Regions from separate parts of the Streptacidiphilus cavernicola genome, predicted to be linked through region 2. Evidence: riboswitches for the same ligand, from Rfam matches in the RefSeq annotation. Region 2 holds a riboswitch; the other holds the start of a gene.

Region 1 (7,328 bases), on a different contig from region 2:
CGGCCGACGTCCCGTAGTCGATGACGACCGCAACCCGCTTCCTCCCGCTGACCGCCGGGGTCTTGGCACAGGCGGCGGCGAAGTCCGGCGTGCTGCGGGGCTTCGCGCCGTTGGCGCTGTCCGCGCTGACGCCGAAGCGCCAGCCGTCGACCGAGCCGTCCGCCGGGCGGAAGGTGTTGGGCCCCGCCTGCTGGTAGGACCAGCTGGTGCCGGTCCCCTCCCAGAACGACCAGTAGCGGTAACTGGCAGCCGAGGCAGAGGAGGCCGACGCCAGCAGCAGCCCCGCCGACGCCAGCATCATCGCCAGCACGCCCGCCACCGCCGCGACCGCCCTGCGACCGGCCCCCCGAGCCGCGCCCGGCCCTGCCGGCGCGCCCGGCCCTGCCGCCGTCCCTGCCGTCCCCGCCGCCGCCGCCCGCGCCGGATTCATGCGCGCCGGTTGGTGCGGTGCTTGCGGCTGTAGCTGATGTAGATCCCGATGCCCGCGCCCGCCGCCAGGCCGACCAGGATCAGCCACCACGGCGAGAACGTGCTGCTGTTCGACGCGTCGGACGATGACGCGCTCGCGGACGGTGCGGGGGTGGCGGCCGGGGCCGGGCCGGTCGCCTCCAGCTGGGTGACCAGGTTGGAGGTGCCGAAGTGCTGCGGGTCGAGGCCGGTGGCCCTGGCGTCCAGGATCAGCAGGGCCAGCGCCGCCGGGGCGGTGGTGCCGTTGCCCTGGACCCACGGCTCGCCGTTGGTCCGCAGCCAGTCGACGGCCTGCACGGCGTCCGCTGTCCGGCCGCTGTTGGCCAGCGCCAGTGCGGCCCAGGCCGTGCTGGCGTAGTCGGGGGACGGCGCCGCGCCCGCGAGCTGGCTGGTCAGGTGCTCGCCGCCGCTGCTGAGCCGCTGCTCCAGGTACTGCGACGCGGACGCCTCCGGGTCCGAGCAGCTCGCCGTGCCCGCCGCGGTGCCCGCCGCCGAGGCGGAGGCCGACGACGTCGCCGCGGCCACCGGCAGGAAGCCGCCGCCCGCCGCCAGCGCGGCCTGTGAGCTGGCCGAGTCGTTGGCGACCAGCTTGCCGGTCTTGTCCGGCTGGTAGGCGAACGCGCCCTGGTCCGCCTTGGCCGCCGTGCAGCCGAGCTGGAAGCCGTGCAGGCCGTCGAGGCCGCTCTTGCCGTCCTTGGTCACCGTCGCCGGGTCGGTCTTCGCCGCGAGCAGCGCGCTGACGACCAGTCCGGTCGAGTTGCCGTCGCTCGGCGTGCCGGGGTTGTAGGACCAGCCGCCGTCCTTGTTCTGCACGGTCCGGTACCAGGCCACGGCCTTGCTGACGGCGTCGTCGTGGCCGCCGAGGGCGACCAGGGCCTGCACCGCGGAGGCGGTCGCGTTGGTGTCCTCGCTCGCCGCCGCGCAGGCCTTGGTCGGGTCCGCGTTGTAGGAGGGCCAGCCGCCGTCCGCGCACTGCTGGCCGGTCAGCCAGTCGACCGCGGCGGGGGCCGGGGTGACCCCCTGGGTGTGCAGCGCGAGCAGGCTGAGGCCCTGCCGCCACACGCCGTCGTAGGTCGGGTCGCCCTTGCCGTAGAGGGCCGCGGGAACGGGGACCGGGCTCGGACTGGCGGTGGCCGCGGCGGCGCTGCCTGCGGCGACGAGTACGGGCGCGGCCGAGCCGGCGAGCACGGCGGCGGCGGTCAGCGCGACGGCGCCCAGACGGGCGGCGGTGAGCATGAGTGGTGGTGCCTTTCGGAGAGCGGGTGGCGACCGTAGACCTCGACGGGCCGCTCGATTCCTGTGCGGGTGCTCCGGCTGAACGGTTGCGGGTCAGCGCCGGAATCGCACCGGCTTTCCCCACCAGGAAACGGATCATGGAAACAGGTCATGGGAACGGATCATGGACATGGATCAGGTTGCCCGGTCACTGTATCGGGACGGCTTCTCTCCGCTCCGGTGGACCCGGCTCACCGGTTCGGCATGTCGCGGTCAGACCGCCTGGTAGAGGGTCGGCCCCGAGCCGGGCAGCTCCTCCGCGAGGCCGGTCTTCACCAGCCGCCGCACGTGCGCGGCGGCCTCGGACAGGGCCAGGTGGCGGGCGATGAAGCCGAGTTCCTCCCAGGGCCGGTTCCAGTGCATGCCCATCGCGCACTGCCACAGCGTCAGCGGGCCCCCGCGCAGCTGGACGTGCAGCTCGGCCAGCCGCAGCGCGTGGTGCTCCAGCAGTTCGCCGACCCGTCCGGCCGCGTCGGCGAAGCGGTACTGGTGCGCGGGCAGCACCTCCTGCGGCGCCAGCAGGGCGATCCGCTCCAGCGAGTCGAGGAAGTCGCCGAGCGGGTCGGCCGGCTCGTCGCCCGGGTTCTCCGGGTAGAGGCTGACCACCGGGCTGATCGTGGGCAGCAGGTGGTCGCCGGAGAGCAGCCGGGTCGGCCGTCCCGGCTCGTCCAGGTAGAGGCAGACGTGGCCGGGGGTGTGCCCGGGGGTCCACAGCACCCGCAGGTCGCGTCCCGGCACCCCGGCCGACTCGCCGTGCACCAGCTCGCGGTCCGGGAGGGTGGTGGCCAGTGGGGCGGCGGCGCTGCCGAAGCTGCGGACCGCGGTCAGGTGCTCCTCGGGGACGCCGGACTCCGCCATCAGCTCGACCATCCGTCCGCGCCAGCGGGACCGCCGGGTGTCGTTCAGCGCGCGGACCACGGCGGCCTCGGCGCCGTGCATCGCGATCCAGGCGCCGGACTGCTCCTGGACGTAGCCGGACAGGCCGTGGTGGTCCGGGTGGTGGTGGGTGACGACGACGCCGTGCAGGTCGCCGAGCGTGTGTCCGGCCGCGGCGAGGCCCTCGGCCAGGGCGGTGCGGCCACTGGGGTCGTCCCAGCCGGTGTCGACCAGGACCGGGCCGCGGTCGCTCTCCAGCAGGTAGACCAGGGTGTAGCGGAGCGGGTTGTCCGGGATCGGGACGGTGATGCTCCAGACTCCTCCGCCGAGGTCCTGGGTGGCGGGTGCCGGGGTGGGGACCCTCGCCGGGGTCTCGTGGGCGGGCATGCTGCCGTCCTCTCCGAGCGCACAGAATCTAGAACGTGTTACTTGTCGGGTACAACTAGTCGGGCAGCCTACTGCACGACCGTTGCCCTCAATAAGTAGAACTGATATCAGTTCTACTAACCGCCAAGTGACGGTTCGTCAGATGTTGAGGGGACTGCTCATGTCCGAGGTAGCGGAGTACGGCGAGCTGGTCATCGGCGGGGAACTGGTCGCACCGGCCGGGCAGGACGTGATCGAGGTGGTCTCCCCGCACACCGAGGAGGTCATCGGCCGGGTCCCGCACGCCTCCCGGGCCGACGTCGACCGTGCGGTCGCCGTCGCCGGGAAGGCGTTCGACCAGGGCCGCGGCGCCTGGCCGCGGCTGCCGCTGGAGCAGCGGCTCGCGGTGGCCGAGCGGATCAGGGACGGCATCGCCGCCCGCGCCGACGAGATCGCCCGGGTGATCAGCTCGGAGAACGGCTCCCCGTACTCCTGGAGCATCCTGGCCCAGGCCTACGGCCCGATGATGATCTGGGACTCGGCCATCGCCACCGCCCGCGAGTTCGCCTTCGAGGAGCACCGGGCCGGGGCGCTCGGCCCGATCCTGGTCCGCCGCGAGCCGGTCGGAGTGGTCGCCGCGGTGGTGCCGTGGAACGTGCCGCAGTTCGTCGCGGCGGCGAAGCTGGCCCCGGCGCTGATCGCGGGCTGCTCGGTGATCCTCAAGCCGTCGCCGGAGACCCCGCTCGACTCCTACCTGCTGGCCGAGATCGTCCGCGAGGCCGGGCTGCCGGAGGGCGTGCTCAGCATCCTGCCGGCCGACCGCGAGGTCAGCGAGTACCTGGTCGGCCACCCGGGCGTGGACAAGGTCTCCTTCACCGGCTCGGTCCCGGCCGGGAAGCGGATCATGGAGGTGGCCTCGCGCAACCTCACCCGGGTCACCCTGGAGCTGGGCGGCAAGTCCGCCGCGATCCTGCTGCCGGACGCCGACCTGGACGAGGCCGTCGCCAACCTGATGTCCTCCGCCTACATGAACAACGGCCAGGCCTGTGTGGCGCAGACCCGGATCCTGGCCCCGCGGTCCGGCTACGACGAGATCGCGGACCGGCTGGTCGCGGCGGTCGGCGCGCTGGCCGTCGGCGACCCGCTGGCCGAGGCGACCCAGGTCGGCCCGCTGGTGACCCGCCGTCAGCAGCAGCGGAACCTGGACTACATCAGGGTCGGCCAGGAGGAGGGCGCCAAGGTCCTGATCGGCGGCGGCGTCCCGGCGGCCCAGGAGCGCGGCTGGTACGTCGAGCCGACGCTGCTCGGCGGGGTGGACAACCGGATGCGGGTGGCCCGTGAGGAGATCTTCGGCCCGGTGGTCTGCCTGATCCCCTACGAGGACGAGGCCGACGCGCTGCGGATCGCCAACGACTCCGACTACGGCCTGTCCGGCAGCGTCTGGTGCGGGGACGTGGAGCACGGCATCGACGTGGCCCGGCAGGTGCGGACCGGGACGTACTCGGTGAACACCTTCAGCCTGGACTTCAAGGGGCCGTTCGGCGGCTACAAGCAGTCCGGGATCGGCCGCGAGTTCGGCCCGGAGGGGCTGGCGTCGTACCTGGAGTCCAAGACCGTCCACCTGCCTGCGGGCTACACCCCGGCGGCGTCTGCCGAGGCCGGGCAGGAGGCCTGATGGGCGACCGTTGGGAGGTGGAGGTGGACCGGTCGGTGTGCATCGGCTCCGGGCTGTGCGCCGCGTCGGCGCCTGGCGGCTTCCGGCTGGACGGGGCTCGGCAGTCGCACCCGGTCGAGGACGTGGCGGACGCGTCCGAGGCGCTGCTCGCGGCGGCGGAGAGCTGTCCGGTCGAGGCGATAGCGCTGCGGCTCGCGGGGCGGGGGGAGCCGGTGTTTCCGCCGGACTGAGGGTGCGGCTTGGGGGTGGCTGGTCGCGCAGTTCCCCGCGCCCCTGGGTGGGTGCAACTTGCCCACGGTGGGTCGGTTGCAGCCCCCAGGGGCGCGGGGAACTGCGTGGCCGGCCGGTCACGGAGGTGCATGGTTGGCAGCGCAGTTCCCCGCGCCCCTGGGGTAGTCGTTAGGCTGCGGTCATGCTGACAGTGGGGCTTACGGGTGGGATCGGCGCGGGCAAGAGCGAGGTGTCGCGACGCCTCGGCGCCCTGGGCGCGGTGGTCGTGGACGCGGACCTGATCGCGCGCGAGGTGGTCGCCCCCGGAACGGACGGCCTCGCCGCGGTCGTCGCCGAGTTCGGCACGGACGTGCTGCTGCCGGACGGCTCGCTGGACCGGCCGAAGCTCGGCTCGGTGGTCTTCGCCGACCCGGCGCGCCTCGCGGCGCTGAACGCGATCGTGCACCCGCTGGTGGGGCTGCGTTCGGCCGAGCTGGCCGGGCAGGCCGGGCCGGGCGACGTGGTGGTCCACGACGTCCCGCTGCTCACCGAGAACAAGCTGTCGTTCCGCTACGACCTGGTGGTCGTGGTCGACGCCGCCGACGACACCCGGCTGCGCCGGCTGGTGGAGCTGCGCGGGATGGCCGAGGGGGAGGCCCGCGCCAGGATGGCGGCCCAGTCCTCCCGCGAGGAGCGGCTCGCCATCGCCGACCTGGTGATCGACAACGACGGTCCGCTGGAGCGGCTCGCCCCCCAGGTCGACACCCTCTGGTCCGAACTCCGCCGCCGCGCGGGCGGCCCGTCCGGCCCGACGGTGCGGCCGGCCTGACGCATGGTCAGCGATCGGCCCCTCGTCCGGGCCCCTGGTTCCGCTCCGTCGCGTCAGCCGGTGCGGACCACCGCCGCGGTGTGCGGGCCGAGGACCAGTTCGCTGCCCTCGGCCCGGTACCGGCCGTAGCCGGCCAGCGCGTCGGCGAACGGCGCGCCCAGCGGGACGGTCCGCTGCTCCGCGCCGAGGTTGACCGCGGTGCGGAACGGCCCGCGGTGCAGCACCAGCCAGCGTGCGTCCTCGTCGAAGTCGACCCGCACCGCGGACAGCTCGGCGTCGGTGAACTCCGGGTGCGCCCGCCGCAGCGCCAGCAGGGTGCGGTACCAGCCGAGCAGCTCGGCATGGGGCTTGCGGTCGGGCTCGGACCAGTCCAGCTTGGAGCCGAGGAAGGTGGCCGCCGCCTGCGGGTCGGGCACCTGCTCGGGAGTCCAGCCGTGCCCGGCGAACTCTCGGCGGCGGCCGTTGCGCACCGCCTCGGCCAGGTCCGGGTCCTGGTGGTCGGTGAAGTACTGCCAGGGAGTGCGGGCGCCCCACTCCTCGCCCATGAACAGCATCGGCGTGAACGGCCCGGTCAGCACCAGTGCCGCGCCCGCGGCCAGCAGCCCCGGCTCGACCGTGGCCGAGAGCCGGTCGCCGAGCGCCCGGTTGCCGATCTGGTCGTGCGTCTGCAGGTAGCCGAGCAGCCGGTGCGCCGGGGTGCGCAACCGGTCGAACGGACGGCCGTGGGTGCGGCCCCGGAACGAGGACCAGGTCCCGTCGTGGAACCAGCCCCGGGTGAGCGTACGGGCCAGACCGGCCAGCGGCCGGGCGGCGAAGTCGGCGTAGTAGCCGCCGCTCTCGCCGGTGAGCGCGGCGTGCAGGGTGTGGTGGAGGTCGTCGCTCCACTGCGCGGCCAGGCCGAGCCCCCCGGCCTCGCGCGGGGTGATCAGCCGCGGGTCGTTGAGGTCGGACTCGCCGATCAGGAACAGCGGGCGCCCGGTCGCCGCGGCCAGCGCGTCCACCGCGGCGGAGAGCTGCTCCAGGAAGTGCAGCGCCCGGGTGTCGATCAGGGCGTGCACCGCGTCCAGCCGCAGGCCGTCGATCCGGTAGTCGCGGAGCCAGGCCAGGGCGCTCTCGACCAGGTAGGCGCGGACCTCGTCCGAGCCGGGCGCGTCCAGGTTCACCGCCGAGCCCCAGGGGGTCTGGTGCCGGTCGGTGAAGTAGGGGCCGAACCGGGGCAGGTAGTTGCCGGACGGGCCGAGGTGGTTGTGCACCACGTCCAGCACCACCCCGAGGCCCCGGCGGTGCGCGGCGTCGACGAACCGCTTGAGGCCCTCGGGGCCGCCGTAGGGCTCGTGCACCGCCCACAGCGAGACGCCGTCGTAGCCCCAGCCGTGGGCGCCGGGGAAGGGGGAGACCGGCATCAGCTCGACCAGGTCCACGCCCAGCTCGACCAGGTGGTCCAGCCGGGCCGCGGCGGCGTCGAAGGTGCCCTCGGGGGTGAAGGTGCCGACGTGCAGCTCGTAGAGGACGCTGCCGGGCAGCGCGCGGCCGTGCCAGGGGGTGTCGGACCAGCGGAACGCGGCGTGGTCGACCAGTTGGGACGGGCCGTCCGGTCCTTCCGGCTGGCGGGCCGAGCGTGGGTCGGGC
Region 2 (7,328 bases):
TGGACAGCAGCAGTACGGTCGCCGCCGCCCCGGACTCGTCGGACTGTGTTGCGTCGTCCATCGGGACGGCCCCTCCCGTAGTCGTTTCCCAGCTGGTCAGTGTGTTCACGGCGCACCCGGCGGCACGAACGGCAGCCCGTCCGGCACCCCGCCCTCGATCAGCCGCCACAGCGCGGCGGTGTCGGCGTGCGTTTCGATCAGATCCCCGAGCAGGTCCAACTGCCGCTCCCGGGCCGCGGAGAAGCTGACGCCCGGGGCCGGGGTGAAGTCCCGCCCGGCGACGGCGGCGACCTCGCCGAGGAAGGCCCGCCGGAAGCCGTCGTTCTCCAGCGCGCCGTGCCAGGTGGTGCCCCAGACCGCCCCCACCCGGCAGCCGTCGAGGAAGGTCTCCCCGCCCTCGACGGAGGCCACCCCGTGGTGGATCTCATACCCGTGCACGGTCTCCCCGTAGGCCGAACCCACCGGGCGGGCCAGGGTCTTGGCGGCGGCGAACTCCACCCGGACCGGCAGCAGCCCGAGCCCGGCGACCGTCCCGGCCCCGGACTCGACCGTGTCGGTGATGCTCCGCGCCAGCATCTGGTAGCCGCCGCAGACGCCCAGCACCGGCCGTCCCCCGGCCGCCCGCCGGGCCAGCGCGGTGTCGAGCCCGCGTTCGCGCAGCCAGGCCAGGTCGGCGACGGTGGCCCTGGTCCCCGGCAGCAGCACCAGGTCGGCGTCCGCCAGCTCCTCCGGACGGGTCGCCCAGCGCACCAGCACACCGGGCTCGGCGGCCAGCGCGTCGATGTCGGTGAAGTTGGACAGCCGGGGCAGCCGGACCACCGACACCCGCAGCACCTCGCGTCCGGCCGCCGCCTCGTCCGGCGCCCGGTCCAGCAGCCCGGCCAGGCCGAGCGAGTCCTCGGCGTCCAGCCACAGCCCCGGCAGCATCGGCAGCACCCCCAGCGACGGACGGCGGGTCAGCTGCTCCAGCATGTCCAGGCCCGGCTTGAGCAGCCGGACGTCGCCGCGGAACTTGTTGACGATCCAGCCGGCCAGGTGCCGCTGGTCCTCGGCGGACAGCAGCGCCAGCGTCCCGTACATGGCGGCGAAGACGCCGCCGCGGTCGATGTCGCCGACCACCACCACCGGCAGGTCGGCGGCGACGGCCAGGCCCATGTTGGCGAGGTCCCGGTCGCGCAGGTTGATCTCGGCGGGGGAGCCCGCGCCCTCGCAGACCACCACGTCGTAGCGGCTGCGCAGGTCGGCCAGGCAGTCCAGGGCGATCCGGAGCAGCGCGGGCTTGCGCTCGCGGTAGTCCAGCGCGCCCACCTCGGCGACCGCCCGGCCCAGCACCACCACCTGGCTGCGGCCGTCCCCGCCGGGCTTGAGCAGCACCGGGTTCATCGCCGCCTCGGGCTCCACCCCGGCGGCGGCGGCCTGCATCGCCTGGGCCCGGCCGATCTCCGCGCCGTCGGCGGTGACGAAGGAGTTCAGCGACATGTTCTGCGCCTTGAACGGCGCGACCGAGACCCCCTGCCGGGCCAGCCAGCGGCAGATCCCGGCGGTGACCACGCTCTTCCCGGCGTCCGAGGTGGTTCCGGCGACCAGCAGCGAGCCCCTCATCGGCGTCCCCTCCGCAGCAGCGCCGCGGCGGCGGTGACACCGACCGCCAGCAGCCCGACCCGGCGGGACAGCACGCAGGCGCGCTCGATGTCGCCGACCGCCACCGGCCGCAACTCCGGTCCCAGCAGCGGCCGGTGCTCGACCCGGCGGCCGTAGGCCAGGGTCCCGCCGAGGCGGACGCCCAGCGCCCCGGCGAAGGCAGCCTCGGCCTGCCCGGCGTTGGGGCTCGGGTGCGCGGAGGCGTCACGCCGCCAGACCCGCCAGGCGGTGCCGCCGCCGCCCGCGCCGCGGCCCCCGCCGCCCCGCCGCCCCCCGGCGGCGGTGGCGGCGGTCAGCAGCGCGGTGAGCCGGGCGCCGGGCCAGCCGGCCGCGTCGTCCAGCCGGGCCGAGGCCCAGCCGAAGCGGAGGTGCCGCGGCGAGCGGTGGCCGACCATGGCGTCCAGGGTGTTCACCGCGCGGAACGCCAGCAGCCCCGGCACGCCCGCGACCGCGCCCCAGACCAGCGCGTTCACCACCGCGTCCGCGGTGTTCTCGGCCACCGACTCGACCACCGCACGGGCGACCTGCTGCCCGGTCAGCTCCCGCGGGTCGCGCCCGCACAGGTACGGCAGCCGGTCCCGGGCCGCGGCCAGGTCCCCGGCCTCCAGCGCGGCGCCGATCGTCCGTGCCTCACGGACCAGCGAGGCGCCGCCGAGCACGGTCCAGGTCGCGGCGGCGGTCAGTAGCACCCGCCCGGCGGCGGAGCGCCGCACGGCCCGGTCGGCCGCGTACCCGGCCGCGCCGGCCGTCCCCGCGCAGAGCGCGGTGAACAGCGCCCCGGCGTCCCTGCGGTCGCGCCAGAGCCGCCGTTCCGCGGCTGCCGCGGCGCGTCCGAAGCCGGCCACCGGGTGGCCGCGCCGGGGGTCGCCGAAGGCGGCGTCGGCGGCGTAGCCGAGAGCCAGGCCGAGTGAGGTCGCCGCGCTCGCGCGCACGGCGGTCAGCGGGGCGGTCGCGCGGGGACGGGGGCGGCGCCGGAGCATGGTGGCGGCAGGGCAGCGCGCATGGCGTGGATGTCCTCACTCAGGGTCCGCGCCCTGGATCGACGAACCGGGGGCGAGAGTCTCCTGGCTTCCGGATCGACGCGCTCCCGGGCCTTCCCGCGGCGACGGCACCCGGTTTCCCGGGCACCGTCGACAGCCGTGGCCGTGGTTCGAGAGCGCTCCCCGGTGACAGTGGCGGGACCGCGCCGGACTTGGGGTCTCCCCCGCACCGGACTTCCTCTCCATGCCTCCGTTTGGCCTTGTGATCCCACCACGCCGCCGGTCCGAGCGTCAACACGGCCGGGACCGGCCGGAACACCCTCAGGCCGCGGTGTCCTCGCTCCGCGGGAACACCGCCGGGAGCGCCGACGGCAGGGCGGGCAGGGCGGGCGGCGCCGCGGCCGGCGGCAACTGCTGCGGGGCGCGGACGATCCGCAGCAGTTCCACCGGAGCGTGGTCCTGGACCACGCGGTCGGCCGGACTGGTCGGCGGGCGCAGGATCCGGTCCTCGAACCAGGACATGCCGAGCAGTACGCAGAGGCCGAGTGGAGCGGTGATCAGGCACAGAAGGACAGGCATGGGCACCCCAATGAGTTGAGTGCTGCGTCTTCCGATATCCGACTTCCCCCGGCTTCCAGGGTGGGTCAGAGTCGGTCGATCCGCATCTCGGAGTGTCCGGAGCCGACTGCGGAGCGTCAGTGCCGCCCGGAGACCAGGTCAGCGGCCCTGGCGATGGGCGAGGTGGCGGCCCGGCCGCCGCGCTCCTGCCGGTCGGCGGCGTGGTAGGCCGCGTACATGCCGTGCACGCCGATCCAGCGCAGCGGCTCGGGCTCCCAGGCGCGGACCCGGTGGCCGACCCAGGGCAGCCGGGTCAGGCCGGTGTCCGCGCCGCCGCTCCCGCCACCACTCTCGCCCAACTCACGGAGCACCAGGTCGCGCAGGGTGCGTCCGGCCAGGTTGGTGGTGGTGACCCCGCTGCCGACGTAGCCGCCGGCCAGGCCGAGGCCGGTGGCCCGGTCCAGGTCCACGGTCGAGCACCAGTCCCTGGGCACCCCGAGCACTCCGGACCAGGCGTGGTCGATCCTGGCCTCGGCCGCGCCCGGGAAGAAGTCCACCAGGATCGCGCGCAGCTGGTCCACGGTCCGCTGGGCCGTGGTCCCGTCGCTGTCCGTCCGCGAGCCGAAGCGGTACGGGACGCCGCGTCCGCCCAGCGCGATCCGGTCGTCCGCGGTGCGCTGCGCGTACATGTAGGCGTGCGCCATGTCGCCCAGCACCTCCCGTCCGGACCAGCCCGCCGCGTCCCAGAACGCGGCCGGGAGCGGCTCGGTGACCACCATCGAGGAGTTCATCGGCAGCCAGGACCGCTTCTCGCCGCGCAGCGCCGCGGTGAAGCCCTCGGTGGCCCGCAGCACGAACCGGGCCGACACCGTGCCGCGGTCGGTCACCGCCCTGGCCGGGGCGCCCGGTCCGCCGTCCTTCCCGGGCCGTCCGGGCAGGACGGCGGTGACGGTGGTGCCCTCGTGGACGGTCACGCCCATCGCCTCGACCACCCGGGCCAGGCCCCGGGCCAGCTTGGCGGGCTGGATCCGGGCCCCGTGCGGGGTCCAACTGCCGCCCAGCGCCCCGGCCACGTCGATCCGTTCGGCCGCCTCGGCGGCGCTCAGCAGGACCTGGTCGGTCTCGCCGAAGGAGTGCTCCTGCTCCACGTAGGCCTTGAGCCGCCGCACCTGCGCGGGCGTCCTGGCGACCTCCATCACCCCGCCCCTGGCGATGTCGGCCTCGATGCCCTCGGCCGCGCAGACGGCGATCACCTCGTCCACCGAGGCGTCCATCGCCCGCTGCATCGCGATCGCGCCGGGCCTGCCGTATTTCCGGGCGAACACCCCGCGCCCGGCGAAGCCGTTGTAGAGCCAGCCGCCGTTCCGCCCGGACGCGCCGTAGCCGCAGAACCGCTGTTCGAGGACGGTGACGCGGAGGCCCGGGACGGCCTTCTTCAGGTAGTAGGCGGTCCACAGGCCGGTGTAGCCGCCGCCCACCACGCAGACGTCGGCCTCGGCCGAACCGTCCAGCGCGGGCCGCGGCTCCGGGAGACCGATGGCGGAGTACCAGAACGAGACACTGCCGTTGGCAGTGGCGGTGGTGCCCACGGGGGGACCTGCTTCCGAGCCGGGAATGGTGCCTGGCACGCTACCCACGCCCCGGACCAGCGGCAATGAACACCCTGTCAGGTGTGTCGCGGCGAGTCGGACACTCCGTCGGATGGACGCGCACCACTGGCGGACCGAGGCCCGCGGCCGTGGGATGGAGCGGAACGGGCAGGTGCGTGCCGAGGCGGCGACGGTGGGGAGCGACATGCGTTGGGGACGAGCAGCGACGGTGACCGCCCTCGGAGCCGGTTCGGCCGCGCTCGGGGCGGCGGCCGCGGCCCTGGTCGCCGGACGGGTCGCCTCGGACTTCGCGGTCCGTCCGCGCGGCCCGGCCCCGGCGGCGGCGGGCGGCCTCAAGGTGCACGCCGTGGGCGGCGGACGGGTCGAGCTGACCCGCTCCTGGGAGTCCCAGCGCCCCGGCCGCTACGCGCTGGAGTGGGACGGCGGGCGGGCGGCCGTCGGCGAGGTGGTCGGCGGGACGTCGCAGACCGTGGTCCGCGCACTGGAGCCGGTCGCGGCGGTGGGCGCGGGGCGGCTCGCCGTGGGCGACACGGTCCGGATCACCCCGCTGCTGTTCGACGGCGACCCGCGGACCGCGCTGGGCCTCGAGTTCGACGAGTTCGACATCCAGGGCGACCTCGGCCCGATGCCGGCCTGGTTCCTGCCCGGCGCCCGCGACCTGTGCCTGATCGCGGTGCACGGCATCGGCGCGGACCGGGGCCAGGTGCTGCCGCTGCTCCCGCTGTTCGACCGGCTCAGGGTGCCGGTGCTGGCGGTGACCTACCGCAACGACCGGGGCGCGCCGCGCTCCCCGGATGGCCTGGGCCGGCTCGGCGCCGGGGAGTGGCCCGACGTCGACGCCGCGATCCGGTTCGCGGGGGAGAACGGCGCCCGCCGGATCGTGCTGTTCGGCTGGTCGGTCGGCGCGACCATGGCGCTGCAGGCCGCCGTCCGCTCGGCCTCCCGGGCGGCGGTGTGCGGCCTGGTGCTGGACTCGCCGGTGCTGGACTGGCGCGGCACCGTGCGCCGGCAGGCCACCCGGCGCGGGGTCCCGGCCCCGCTGGCCGAGTTGGGCGTGCGCGCCGCGGCCGGCCGGGTCGAGGTCGACCCGCACGTCTACGACCGGATCGGGCTCGGCGAGGGCCTGACCGCGCCGGTGCTGCTGCTGCACAGCGCCGACGACACGGTGTCCCCGGTCGGCCACGCCCGCCAGCTGGCCGCCCGCCGGGAGGACCTGGTGCTGTACGAGGAGTTCCGGGACGCCGAGCACGCCGCGCTGTGGAACACCGACCAGGACCGCTACGAGCGGACCCTGAGCCGGTTCCTCACCCCTCTCCTGTGACCCATCCGTCACCATTCCGGGACCGGTGAGGGGCCGCCGCGCCTGAGGATGTGACAAGTGCCCCAATGACGGGGAAGACTGCACGGCGTGACGTCCCGGAATTCGCGTGACCGTACTGGCCGATCCGAGATTTCTGGCCGACCCGACCTCGTCGGCGCCGGCCAACCCGGCTCCGACGGCCGACCGCAGGGTGCGCCCGCGAGGGTCACCCGGCTGCCCTCCGCCGCCCGCCCGCAGCCCCGTGCCGCCGCGCCGGGCACTCCCCAGCGGGCCGGCGCGCAGGCCCGCCGCACGCCCCCCGCGGGGCTGCCGGGGCCCGCCCAGCTCTCCCCGCTCGCCCGGCGGCTGCTCGCCGACGCGGTGCGGATCGCCCGCTGGGCCGGCGAACTCCCCAATGTCGACCGCCGCGGCGACCTGCTCGAAGGCGACGCCGTCGACGCCGGGCGCGCGCTGGCGATGACCCGTGACGCCACCAACGCCGCCTGGGAGCGGGCCCGGCTCACCGGCCTGGTCGAACTCCGCGGCAGCGGCGCGGGCCCCGGTTGGCGGCTGCACGCCTGGGAGCACGACGACGAGGCGGTGCTGCGCGGCTGGGCGGCGCTGTTCGACGCCTGGACGCTGCTGGTCCCGGTCCCGGACCGGGCGCTGACCTCGCTGGCCGGGCTCGCCGTCGACCACGCCCCGCAACTCCTGTCCTTCCTGCACCTGGTGGACGGCCCGGTGCCGCTGACCGAACTGCTGGAACTGCTCCGCCGCGGCCTGGAGGAGCAGTGGCACGGGGGAGTGCACCCCGCCCTCGGCGCCCCGGTCCCGCACGCCGCCTGGGCGGTCTCCGCGGTCCGCGGCGACAGCGCGCTGGCGCTCACGCTGACCCCCGGCACCGCCGAGGTGGCCGGGGTGCTGGACTGGATGCTGGAGGGCTTCGCCGCCGTCGGCGCCCTGGTCCGCCGCGACGTCGGCCCGGAGCAGGACGTCTGCGCCGACCTCACCCCGCTCGGCCACTGGGCGGTGCGGGCCAAGCTGGAGGAGATCTGCACGGTCGCGCAGACCGCGGCCGGCCACATCGAGCAGTCTGCGCTGGAACTGCTCACCGCCTGCGCCCGCTACTCCCCGGGCCCGGCCCGCGCCGAGTACCGGGCCTGGCTGGCCGCCCGGCAGGCCGAGAGCGCCGTCGCCGACCTGCTCGCGGTCGCCCGCGGCGAGGACGCGCTGCTGCGC

Evidence for each region. A riboswitch is a leader RNA that binds a small molecule or an ion and turns the genes downstream of it on or off. The one in region 2 is predicted to bind cobalamin.
Region 1: it holds a riboswitch for cobalamin, as region 2 does, so the genes downstream of both, ACEZDE_RS06600 (hypothetical protein) here and ACEZDE_RS24455 (cobalamin biosynthesis protein) in region 2, are expected to answer to the same signal.

What each region holds. Positions count from the first base shown of each region.
Region 1 is NZ_JBHFAB010000004.1:62,703-70,030, reverse strand. Features, by position in the region: gene ACEZDE_RS06605 (SCO2322 family protein) at 1-430, opposite strand, end outside; gene ACEZDE_RS06600 (hypothetical protein) at 427-1,704, opposite strand; adenosylcobalamin-variant (AdoCbl-variant) riboswitch at 1,763-1,834, opposite strand; gene ACEZDE_RS06595 (MBL fold metallo-hydrolase) at 1,957-3,006, opposite strand; gene ACEZDE_RS06590 (aldehyde dehydrogenase) at 3,167-4,660, shown strand; gene ACEZDE_RS06585 (ferredoxin) at 4,660-4,890, shown strand; gene coaE (dephospho-CoA kinase) at 5,073-5,699, shown strand; gene treZ (malto-oligosyltrehalose trehalohydrolase) at 5,753-7,328, opposite strand, start outside.
Region 2 is NZ_JBHFAB010000020.1:93,279-100,606, reverse strand. Features, by position in the region: gene cobN (cobaltochelatase subunit CobN) at 1-61, opposite strand, end outside; gene ACEZDE_RS24460 (cobyric acid synthase) at 106-1,602, opposite strand; gene ACEZDE_RS24455 (cobalamin biosynthesis protein) at 1,599-2,573, opposite strand; cobalamin riboswitch at 2,677-2,888, opposite strand; gene ACEZDE_RS24450 (hypothetical protein) at 2,943-3,200, opposite strand; gene ACEZDE_RS24445 (NAD(P)/FAD-dependent oxidoreductase) at 3,317-4,768, opposite strand; gene ACEZDE_RS24440 (alpha/beta hydrolase) at 4,974-6,110, shown strand; gene ACEZDE_RS24435 (hypothetical protein) at 6,198-7,328, shown strand, end outside.